2 regions of the Rahnella aquatilis CIP 78.65 genome follow, and region 1 is predicted to be linked to the other one. Evidence: predicted binding sites of a transcription regulator. Region 1 holds the regulator's gene; the other holds the start of a gene.

Region 1 (5,914 bases):
TGCCAGCGTAAACATAAAGCGCGTACCCACCCCCACTTCACTCATGACTTCAAGTTTCGTGTGGTGATGGCTGAGCGCATGTTTGACGATCGCCAGCCCGAGGCCGCTGCCGCCGGTCTGGCGTGAGCGGGCTTTGTCAACGCGGTAGAAACGTTCGGTCAGGCGCGGCAGGTGCTGCGGCGCAATGCCCGGCCCGTTATCACTGATCTGGAACTGTGCGCCATGCGGCGTTTGCTGCCAGCTGACTTCAATCCGCGTACCGGCTGGCGTGTGGTTGACGGCGTTATACACCAGATTCGACACCGCGCTGCGCAACTGATCTTCATTACCAAAGACCTTCAGCTTGTCATTAATGCGAAACACCACTTCATGCCTGCCGTTGCTTAACGTTTGCACTTCACGTTCGAGCATACCGAGCATCACCGGAATATCGACTTTTTCATGCAAATCAATATTCGCTGAAGCTTCGATTTTCGACAGTGTCAGCAACTGTTTCACCAGCCCGTCCATCCGCCGCGTCTGTTCCTGCATGGTATCGAGCGCTTTGCTGCGAAAAGGCTCTTCCAGCTTGGCGTCTTCCATCATTTCCAGATACCCCTGCAAGACAGTCAGCGGCGTTCTCAGTTCATGACTGACGTTAGCGAAGAAGTTACGCCGCGCGCCTTCGAGCTGACGCATCTGGGTCACGTCGCGCGCGACCATCAGCAATTGCCCTTCGGAATAGGGCATGACGCGAAACTCGACGTAATGCTCATTATTGAGTTGCAGATTCAGCGCCCGGCTGAAATCGCGGGTCTGGATCCACAGCCGGAATTCCGGATAACGCAGCAGGTTGAAGATATGTTGTCCGTTATCCTCCGGCCAGCGGAAACCGAGCAAATCCTGCGCCAGCCCGTTGCACCAGAAAATATTGCCGTCTTCCGTGGTCAGCACCACAGCATCCGGCAGTGATTCGGCCCCGCTGCGAAAGCGTTTGATGAGCTGACCTAATTCGCGACGCCGGCGCCGGTTGCGCATCTGCATCTGGTTCAGCCCGTAAAACAGCGGCTCCCAGCTCCAGCGACCATTCGGCGGCGTAATGCTGCGGTCAAGCCACAACCAGTGTGAGAGTTTGAGCTGATTGTAATAATTCCAGCCCAGTGCCGCAGCCAGCGACACAAAAAGGAGCCAGCCGAAATGGCCGACGAAGATACCGAGAATTAACGCTGGCAGGCAAAAAAGAAATAATTCACCGGCCAATCGTTTCCATGACAAACGTTCTAGCACACAGATTCTCCGCTGTGAGGACTCAATAACGCGTTGAAAAACGGTATCCGGTACCGCGAACAGTCTGGATCATTCTGTCATGTCCGCTGGTTTCCAGCGCCTTACGCAAACGACGAATATGCACGTCTACCGTGCGATCTTCCACATAAACGTTAGTGCCCCAAACGTTATTGAGCAACTGTTCCCTGCTGTATACCCGTTCGGAATGGGTCATAAAGAAGTGTAATAACTTGAATTCGGTCGGCCCCATATCGAGCGCCTGCTCATTGGCCATCACACGGTGAGACGACGGATCCAGGCTTAAACCCTGCATGTCGATCACTTCTTCCACCGCCATTGGCGAGATGCGACGCATCACGGCTTTAATGCGGGCAACCAGTTCTTTCGGAGAAAACGGTTTGGTGATGTAATCATCGGCACCGACTTCAAGGCCGCGCACCCGATCTTCTTCTTCACCGCGTGCGGTCAACATCATCACCGGAATTTCGCGGGTCAGTGCTTCACGTTTAAGATGCTTAATAAACTGGATACCGGAACCGCCAGGTAACATCCAGTCGAGCAGGATCAGCTCAGGGTAAGGTTCAACAAGTTGCCCGATCGCTGAATCAAAATCCTCAGCTTCTACGGCCTGATAGCCATTTTGTTCCAGTACAAAACACACCATTTCACGGATTGGAGCTTCGTCTTCAACCACCAATATACGTCTAGCCATCGTAGGTCCTGCCAATAGGTTAGCGATCTTTTATTTGATTGCGGGCGCCATTATGCGTCAGTTTTGTGACAGATTTATGAATGAAAAGAATGGTTCATTACAGTCAACTATGACAGATACATTTCTTCTATTTAGCGGCCATCTTGCTGAAATTGGTCTGATTTATCGGGGACAGCTTCCCCCGCTGGCGTTTATACTTTGCCCCATCGTCGTCATCCAGGGTTCATACGGGAGTCTCATGCGCCTGATCCACACGTCAGACTGGCATCTCGGCCAGTACTTTTTCACTAAAAGCCGTGCAGCCGAACATCAGGCATTTTTGCGCTGGCTGACCGGTCAGGTGCAGCAACATCAGGTCGATGCCGTGATTGTCGCGGGCGATATTTTCGATACCGGATCGCCGCCCAGTTATGCCCGCGAATTGTATAACCGCTTCGTGGTGGAATTACAACACACCGGCTGCCAGCTGGTGGTGCTGGCGGGCAACCACGATTCCGTCGCCACACTCAATGAATCGCGCGAGCTACTTTCCTGCCTGAACACGCGGGTGATTGCTACCGTCGGTGAAAACCTTTCTGAACAGGTTTTAGTGCTCCGTCAGCGTGACGGAAAACCGGGCGCGGTACTGTGCGCCATCCCGTTTTTACGTCCGCGTGATCTGCTCGCCAGCCAGGCCGGTCAGTCCGGCAGCGACAAACAACTGGCGTTGCAGGAAGCCATCGCCGCGCATTATGACGCACTGTGGCAGGCCGCGCAGGCCAGACGTGACGAACTGGGCGTGCCGCTGCCCATTATTGCGACCGGCCATCTGACGACTGTCGGCGTCAGTACCTCTGATTCCGTGCGCGACATCTATATAGGCACGCTTGATGCGTTTCCGGCGCAGGCCTTTCCGCCGGTCGATTATGTGGCATTGGGGCATATTCACCGCGCGCAGTGCGTCGCCAAAACGCATCATATCCGTTACAGCGGCTCGCCGATTGCCCTGAGTTTTGACGAGCTGAGCAAGGCCAAAAGCGTATATCTGCTCGATTTCGACGGCGCAACGCTCAACACCATCGAGACACTGGAAATCCCCGTTTTCCAGCCAATGCAGATAATCAAAGGCTCGCTGGCGGAGATTGAAAAGCAACTGGCGCAGTTCGAAGGCGGCGATGCGCAAAAAACCGTCTGGCTGGATATCGAAGTCGCCACGCAGGATTACCTCAGTGATATTCAACGGCGCATTCAGGCGCTAACGGCCGATCTGCCGGTGGAAGTCGTATTGTTACGCCGCAGCAAAGAACAACGCATCAGCAGTATTGGGCAGCAGGAAAAAGAAACCCTCAGCGAACTGAGTGTCAGCGACGTCTTTGAACGGCGGCTGGCGCTGGAGCCGGCCCCTGATGAACCCCGTCAGGCGCGGATGCGCACATTGTTCGCGCAGGTTGTTGAACAGGTCACCAGCGGTCAGAGCGCGGAGGACAGCCCACGATGAAAATTCTCAGCCTTCGTTTAAAAAACCTGAACTCGCTGGAAGGCGAATGGAAAATTGATTTCACCGCCGAGCCGTTTGCCAGCAACGGATTATTCGCCATCACCGGCCCGACCGGCGCCGGGAAAACCACCCTGCTCGATGCTATTTGTCTGGCGCTTTATCATCAGACGCCACGGCTGAATATCACGCCAAGTCAGAACGAACTGATGACCCGCCACACTGCCGAATCACTGGCGGAAGTGGAGTTTGAAGTGAAAGGTGTGGGTTACCGCGCATTCTGGAGCCAGCGGCGTGCCAAAAATTCCCCTGACGGGAATCTGCAGGCACCGAAAGTCGAGCTGGCGTTACTGGCCGACGGCAAAATCCTGGCCGATAAAGTACGCGACAAACTCGACGCCATCGCCACCCTGACCGGGCTGGATTTTGGCCGTTTCACCAAATCGATGATGCTGTCTCAGGGGCAGTTCGCCGCGTTTCTGAATGCCGATGCCAATGACCGCGCCGAACTGCTGGAAGAACTGACCGGCACCGAAATTTACGGGTTGCTGTCTGAACGCGTGTTTGAACAACATAAAGAAGCGCGTATTGCGCTGGACGGCCTGCATCAGCGCATGGCCGGAATCGAACTGCTCAGCGAAGAGCAGCGCCAGACGCTGGAAGCGCAACGTGCTGAACTGAACGCGCAGGAAATCAGTCTCAGCCAGCAGGCGCAGCAACGCCAGCAGGATCTGAACTGGCTGCAACAATGGCAGCAGATGCAGCAAAAACAGCAGCAATTTCAGCAGCAACTGGCCGCCGCAGAGCAGGAAAATCTGGCCGCCGCGCCGCAGTTACAGCAACTGGCGCGCAGTGAACCGGCAGAAAAACTGCGTCCGTTACTCGTTGATCGCCAGCGTTGTCAGGACGAATCACAACGCCTTCAGCAATGGCTGACACAACTGACGCAGCAGCAGGAACAGCAGCTTGTGCAGCTGACGCCGCTGAAACAGGCGCAAGAACAGGCTCAAACGGCACGGCAGACACAGGCCGAAGAACAGCGCCGGATGCAGACGCTGATCGAAGAAAAAATCCTGCCGCTGGACGGCGAAATCACTCAATGGCGCAAATCGCTGGCGGAAACACAGCAGGCGGTGGGTGAGTCGCAGAAACAGGCCGCTGAACAAAGCGCGACGTTGCTGCAAATCACGGCGGAACGCCAGAAGCTGGATGAAGAAAGTCGTCAGCATCAGACCCGCCAGACCGCACTAACCGAAGCCCTTAACGCCGCACAGCAGCGCCAGACCGGACTGGAAAAGCAGCACCCGCTGGCGGCCTTGCAGAAACGGCAAAAGGAACTGATGCTGCTCAGGCCGGTGCGTCAGCAGTTGTTTTCACTCGCGCAAATTTTCCCGCAACTGAACCAGCGCGTGCAGCAACAACATAAAGATTTTGCGCAATATCAGACGCAACTGACAGAGGAAGAACAGCGCCTGGGTGCGATCCGCCAGCAATGCCAGAAACAGCTGGAACATCTGAATGACGTCAAAGCGCTGCATAAACAGGAAATGCTGATCGTCAGTCTCGAAGCCGAACGCGCGAATTTGCAAAGCGGCCAGGCCTGCCCGCTGTGCGGCTCGACATCACATCCGGCGGTTGAACACTATCAGGAGATCAAACCTTCTGAAACGGCGCAGCGCGTCGAGAAAATGCAACTGGAATTCGATGCGGCAAAAGCCAGCGGTATCGAACTGGCGGCGAAGATCAAAAACCTGAAAGAACAGCAAACGCGTCTGCAAACCCAGATGGAGCAGGATCAGCAGCAACTGAATGCGCATACCGCCAACTGGCAACAGCTCAGTACGCCGCTGAATCTGACATTTACGCTGCATGACACCGCCGACATCACACAATGGCTGACTGCCCGCGACGAAGAAGAGCAGCAGACTCAGGCACTGATCAGCCAGCATGAACAACTGACGCGGGAGCTGCAACAGGCCAAAGATGCGCTGACTGACGCCCTGAACCAGCAGCAGAAAGTCCGGCAGCAAAGTGCCTTGCTGACCGAACGCATTACCGGGCTGGAAGAGATGCAGGCGAAATCTCAGCAAGATCTTGTGCGGTTGCAAAAACAACTGACGGAGGGTGAAAAAAACCTTTCTGCGCTGAATGCCCTGCGTCTCGAGCTGTTCGGTGAGCGCCAGGTGGCTCAGGTTCGCGAGCACTTACATCAGCAACAGCAGGCGGCAGAAAAAGCGCTCAGTGATGCACAAGCCGCGCTGCATAAAGCGCAGGAACAGCGCGACCAGTTGGCCGGTCAGTTGGCCAGTACGCAGCAGCGACAGTTACAGACCGCCGCACAACTGACGCAGGCGGAACAGGCGTGGCAGCAGGCGCTGAGCGCCAGCGGATTCGCCGATGAAATCGCAGTGAAAGAGGCACTGCTTGACGACGCGCTGCGTCAGCAACTTCAGCAACGCAAA
Region 2 (5,914 bases), 370 kb from region 1:
AGACGACCTGATGATTTCGTATTCCGTGCCCGGCGGCGGTGTCGGCCCGCATATCGATCAGTATGACGTTTTTATCATTCAGGGCATGGGCAGCCGCCGCTGGCGTGTGGGCGATGCCCTGCCGATGCGTCAGTTCTGCCCGCACCCGGCCTTACTGCATGTGGATCCGTTCACGCCAATTATTGATGAAGATCTTGAGCCGGGTGACATTCTGTATATTCCGCCGGGCTTCCCGCACGACGGCTTTACCCATGAAACCGCCCTCAACTATTCCGTCGGTTTCCGTGGCCCTAACAGCCGCGATTTCATCAGCAGTTTTGCTGACTACGCGCTGGAAAATGATCTGGGCGGCAATCATTACAGCGATCCGGATTTAACCCTGCGTGACCATGTCGGTAAAGTCGAAGATTATGAACTGGAACGCGTACGCCAGATGATGGTTGAGCTGATCAGCCAGCCGGAAGATTTCAAACAATGGTTTGGCCGTTTCGCCACCACGCCACGCCATGAACTGGATATCGCACCTGCCGAACCGCCATACGAATCACATGAAATTGCCGATGCGCTGATGCAGGGCGAAAAACTGATACGCCTGAGCGGTCTGCGGGTTCTCAACGTCGGCGAACGTTTCTTTGTTAACAGCGAGCCGCTGGAAACATCGCAGTATGCCGCCGCCGATGCGCTGTGCCGCTATACGCTGATCAGTAAAACAGAGCTGGGTGCTGCGTTGCAGGATGCTGAATTTGTCGCTCTGTTAACGGATCTGGTGAATCAGGGTTACTGGTATTTCGACGAGTAAACCACCGGGGATTCAATAACGGCAAAAGGCGGCCTCCATCACGGATGCCGCCTTCTTTATTCTGCGTCAGACCCTTAATATTTACGACCGATAAAGCTCCACCGGCGGCTTCATTTTCCGTTCTTCCGGTGCGAATAAACTAATCTCTTCGCCCAGGATATATTTGGCGCGCAGCATCGCGGAAATCTTATCCATAATCATCACGATAGCCACCAGAATCAGTGTGATAAACATCACCACATCCCAGTTCCACAGACGCATATTTTCCGCATACACCAGACCAATCCCGCCCGCGCCAACAAAGCCAAGCACAGCAGCTGAACGGGTATTGGATTCAATCTGATACAGCGACAACGCAAGGAATGTCGGGAAGGATTGGGTGAAAATCCCGAAGCGGTGCGTTTGTAACGGGGAAGCCCCCAGCGCGCGCAGGCCGCGGCTTGGCGAACGATCTACTGCTTCATGCCCTTCAGCATAAAGCTTGCCGAGCAAGCCTAAATCCTGCATTACAATCGCCAGCACACCAGCCAGCGGCCCCATGCCGACAGCACGAACGAAAATCAGCCCCCAGATCGCCATATCCAGCCCGCGTAAAACATCCAGAAGACGGCGGATTACCATGGAAACGGGTCTGAGAACCGGCGTCGACATCACATTACGCGCCGCGAGGAATGAAAGCGGCAATGCGAGGAAAGACGCGGTGATGGTTCCGGAAAACACAATCGCCAGCGTGATGGCGATTTGCGAAAAATAATACATAAACGGCCATTCGGAAACGTTATGCCAGACAAACATCCGCAGGAAATAACGCCCTACTTCGCGGGTGCCGCGCACCACTTCGCTCCACGGAATGCCAAAATAACTGAAGAAATAAACGTAGTAGAGGGTAATCACGACAGCCAGTATCGCAAGGTAGCGCAGATAGCGGCGCTGCGCGGCAAACAGATGCCCGTGCTGCTGCTTCAGGCTGCTGACCACATGAGGTTCGAGCGCATCAGTTAACATCAGAAAGTGCCCTCCACAACGCGTTTACGTAATTTACCGGAAAGAAAATCCATAGCCGACACCACCAGAATAATCAGCAGTAACGTCATGCTGACCTGATCATAGCGGTCCAGTTTGATTGAGGTCATCAGCTCCTGTCCGATACCACCGGCCCCGACCAGCCCGAGGATAGTCGACTGGCGGAAGTTAATTTCGAGGCGCATAAAGCTGTAGGATAAGAAGATCGGTTTCACCTGCGGCCACATGGCGAAACGCATGCGCTGCAAACGCCCCGCGCCGCAGGCCCTGAGGCCACGCACCGGTTTGTCTGATGCGGTTTCAATAGATTCGTAGAACAATTTGGTCAGGCTGCCGACAGTGTGTAACGTCAGGGCGATAAAACCCGGAATGGCACCGACGCCAAATGCCATCACACACATCACTGCCCAGGCCAGTTCCGGCATGGTGCGCAGGAAAGCGACAAAAGTACGGATGCTGAATTTCACCCATTTAGGCGAATCCGTATTACTGGCGGCGAGAAAAGCCAGCACGACCGCCAGCGCTGTCGACAATATCGTCGAGGACAACGCCAGCTGAATAGTTTCCCAAATCAGCGGCAGCTGAATATTGAGACGATATCCCCAGTACGCCAGTGAACCTTCGGTATGACCGTCAGCAAATAATAATGACCAGTGTAATACCGGCACCGTCTGACCAATATAATCAAAGAAGCTGGGGGCAGAGACAATAATCGTTTTTAAATTAAGTTCGGAAACATTGCCTGACCACAGATATAACAACAGCATCAGCCCTGACCAGATCAGCGCTTCCCGCTTTTGTTTACCGCGTATCTGCTGGTAATAACGATTGAAGTCTTTGTTCAAAATAATATTTCCGATTTGCAGATAATCATTATTCCTCCCCCTTCGCAGGGGAGGGAGCTACGGGTTAGCGACCGCCTTTAGTCAGTTCACGCTTCATATCGATAATCTGCTGATATTCAGCCAGTGACGTTTCGCCGATATGCTGTTTGCCTCCCACGGCTTTCACGAAACAAGCGTGGTCATCTTTATCCAGTTTCTTAATGGCAGAAACCAGCTTAGCTTTAAATGCCGGTGGCAAATCGCTGCGCACTAAAATCGGACCATTAGGAATTAACGGTGATTCCCAGATAATGCGGATTTTCTTCATCAGATCCGGATGGTCCATGCGGATCATGCGGTTGAATGCGCCGGAGGTATAACCGGTTTCCCGGTCGCCGATCATTGAAGCCCAGGTCACGGCGCCTTCGAACTGACCGTTCAGCACGCCAAGAATATCCTGCTCATGGCCACCGGAGAAGGTCACGCTGGAGAAGAAGTTGTTGTATTTGTTATCCGTGGTGCCGCCAAATTCTTTCTTAAATGTCTGATTCGGGATCAGGTAACCGGAAGTGGAATCCGGATCAGCGAAACCGAATGATTTGCCTTTCAGGTCAGACAATTTCTGATACGGGCTGTCGGCTTTAACGACAACAACGGAGTGATAACCACGGGATTTATCGGTATCATCAATCACAATACCCACCAGATCCACCGCTTTCGGATTATTAATATAGACCGAAGCGAAAGATGACGGGGACATGCTTAATACCATATCCACTTTCTTACCTAACAAACCTTGAATAACACCTGAATAATCGGATGAATTACGCAGTTTGGTATCCACATTTAATTCTTTATCGAAGAAATCTTTTACACACTGATTATCGCCAATTTGCTGAGTGGCATTCTGGCCCCCCAGAATACCTAAGTTTAATTCTTTAGGAGCATCTTCTGCCATGCTGTGCATTGCGGTTAAAGAACCTGCTACGAAGACTGCCAGACGTAATAACTTCTTCATGTAATGATGACCTTGTGTAGATTGAGAGAAAGTAGAAATAAGCACTGCAAAAAAATAAATGACGTTATTGTTTAACTGTTTATAGCTTCGTGTTCTTCACCGTATAACTGATGCAAAATACCGTCAGTTAACTGATCCGGATGCCCGTCGAAAATAATCTGCCCTTTCGCGATGCCGATAACGCGGGTGCAATAATCTTTCACCAACTCAACCGAGTGCAGGTTGACCATCACGGCGATATTCTCTTCGCTGACTTTTTTCAGCGCATTCATGATGCGCAGGGTATTTTTCGGATCCAGTGACGCCACCGGTTCGTCGGCCAGCAGAATTTTGGGGTTCTGCATCAGGGCACGACAAATCGCCACACGCTGCATCTGGCCGCCGGAAAGGTTTTCAGCCCGCTGCAACGCATGCGGCAGCATGTGCAACCATTCAAGCAAAGAAATAGCCCGGGCGCGGTCTTCGTCATCGAACTGATTAAAGAATGATTTGAACGTTGAGGTATGACTGAGACGCCCCAGTAACACATTGGTCAGCACATCCAGACGCGGCACCAGGCAAAAATCCTGAAAAATCATGCCACAACCGGAACGCCAGCGACGCAGCGCTTTGCCGGTCAGCCCGGCCAGTTGTTGCTGCTCACCGTTTTCGTAATGGCACACCACACTGCCTTCTGTGAGCGGGATCGTACCGTTGAGCACATGCAGCAGGGTGGATTTACCCGCGCCGGAACGGCCAATGACCGCCACGAATTCACCGGCGTGGAGATCAAAATTGATGTCGTTCAGGACACGCTGACCCGATTTATAGGATTTCACCAGGCCTTTGACGTCCAGAACTTTATTCAGATGCTGCGGCCCGGTCTGAGGATATTCAGCCTGTGCCAGCTTAAGTTGAGCTTGCGCCATGATGCTGTCTCTCGGTTGCTTTCGTTATCTGGCGTTCATTAAGCGCGAGTTTTATGACACATCAATGACGATTTAATGGACAGCACATGACAAAAATGCAACAGATTAAGTGAAATTACCTAACCCATATCCCGAATGATGTTTAACGTAATAAGTATGATTTAAGTCTATGATTAGATGGCATCACATCAAAAAAGGAAGATGAAATGGATAATCAGTCACTCATCGCCACGCTGAAAGAGATTGCCGGCAGTCGCCACGTTTTAACCGGCGACAGCAACACTGAACGTTACCGCAAAGGGTTCCGATCCGGTGGCGGCAAAGCGCTGGCGGTGGTATTTCCGCAAACGCTGCTGCAGCAATGGCAATTGCTCAAGGCCTGTATCGCCGCCGACAAAATTGTCATTATGCAGGCCGCCAATACCGGGCTGACCGAAGGTTCGACGCCCAGCGGTGACGACTATGACCGCGACATTGTGATTTTCAGCACGCTGAAACTAGACACAATCCAGTTACTCGACGGCGGCCATCAGGTGATCGGCTTTCCCGGCAGCACCCTTTATAAGCTGGAAAAAATCCTCAAGCCCTACAACCGCGAGCCCCATTCGGTGATTGGCTCATCCTGTATCGGCGCATCGGTGGTCGGCGGGATCTGTAATAATTCCGGCGGTTCGCTGGTGAAACGTGGCCCGGCGTATACCGAAATGGCACTGTACGCACAGATTGATGCGCAAGGTGAGTTACAGCTGATTAATCATCTGGGTATTAATCTTGGCGAAACGCCGGAAGAAATCCTGACACGTCTGGAAAAAGGCGATTATCTGGAAACCGATATCCAGCATGATCAGCGTCTGGCGTCAGATCACGATTATGCCTCGCGTGTCCGCGAAGTGGATGCTGATACGCCGTCACGTTTCAACGCCGATCAGCGACGTTTATTTGAAGCCTCGGGTTGTGCGGGTAAGCTGGCCGTTTTCGCCGTGCGGCTGGATACCTTCCCGGCAGAAACGCAGCAGCAGGTTTTTTACATCGGCACCAACGATACTGCGGTGCTGACAGAATTACGTCGTCAGATCCTGCGTGATTTCGCTAACCTTCCGGTTGCCGGGGAATACATGCATCGGGATATTTTCGATATCACCGAAGTCTACGGCAAAGACACTTTCCTGATGATCGACAAACTTGGCACCGACAAGATGCCGGATATGTTTACTGCCAAAGGAAAGTTCGATGCACACGCCAGTAAGGTCCCTTTCCTGCCTAAAAATTTCAGTGACCGCGTGATGCAATGCCTGAGCAAAGCTTTGCCGAATCATCTGCCGCCGCGGATGAAACAGTACCG

What was found. The regulator PhoB, encoded in region 1, activates phosphate uptake and scavenging genes when phosphate is short. The targets are predictions, from matches to a motif close to CTGTCATAAAACTGNCNNAT.
Region 2: the regulator PhoB is predicted to act here: its motif matches at 4,613-4,632, upstream of phnC (phosphonate ABC transporter ATP-binding protein).

What each region holds. Positions count from the first base shown of each region.
Region 1 covers NC_016818.1:3,684,477-3,690,390, forward strand. The annotation lists gene phoR (phosphate regulon sensor histidine kinase PhoR) at 1-1,266, opposite strand, end outside; gene phoB (phosphate response regulator transcription factor PhoB) at 1,289-1,978, opposite strand; gene sbcD (exonuclease subunit SbcD) at 2,217-3,455, shown strand; gene sbcC (exonuclease subunit SbcC) at 3,452-5,914, shown strand, end outside.
Region 2 covers NC_016818.1:3,312,163-3,318,076, forward strand. The annotation lists gene RAHAQ2_RS14935 (ribosomal protein uL16 3-hydroxylase) at 1-799, shown strand, start outside; gene phnE (phosphonate ABC transporter, permease protein PhnE) at 881-1,804, opposite strand; gene phnE (phosphonate ABC transporter, permease protein PhnE) at 1,804-2,667, opposite strand; gene phnD (phosphonate ABC transporter substrate-binding protein) at 2,732-3,664, opposite strand; gene phnC (phosphonate ABC transporter ATP-binding protein) at 3,736-4,572, opposite strand; gene dld (D-lactate dehydrogenase) at 4,779-5,914, shown strand, end outside.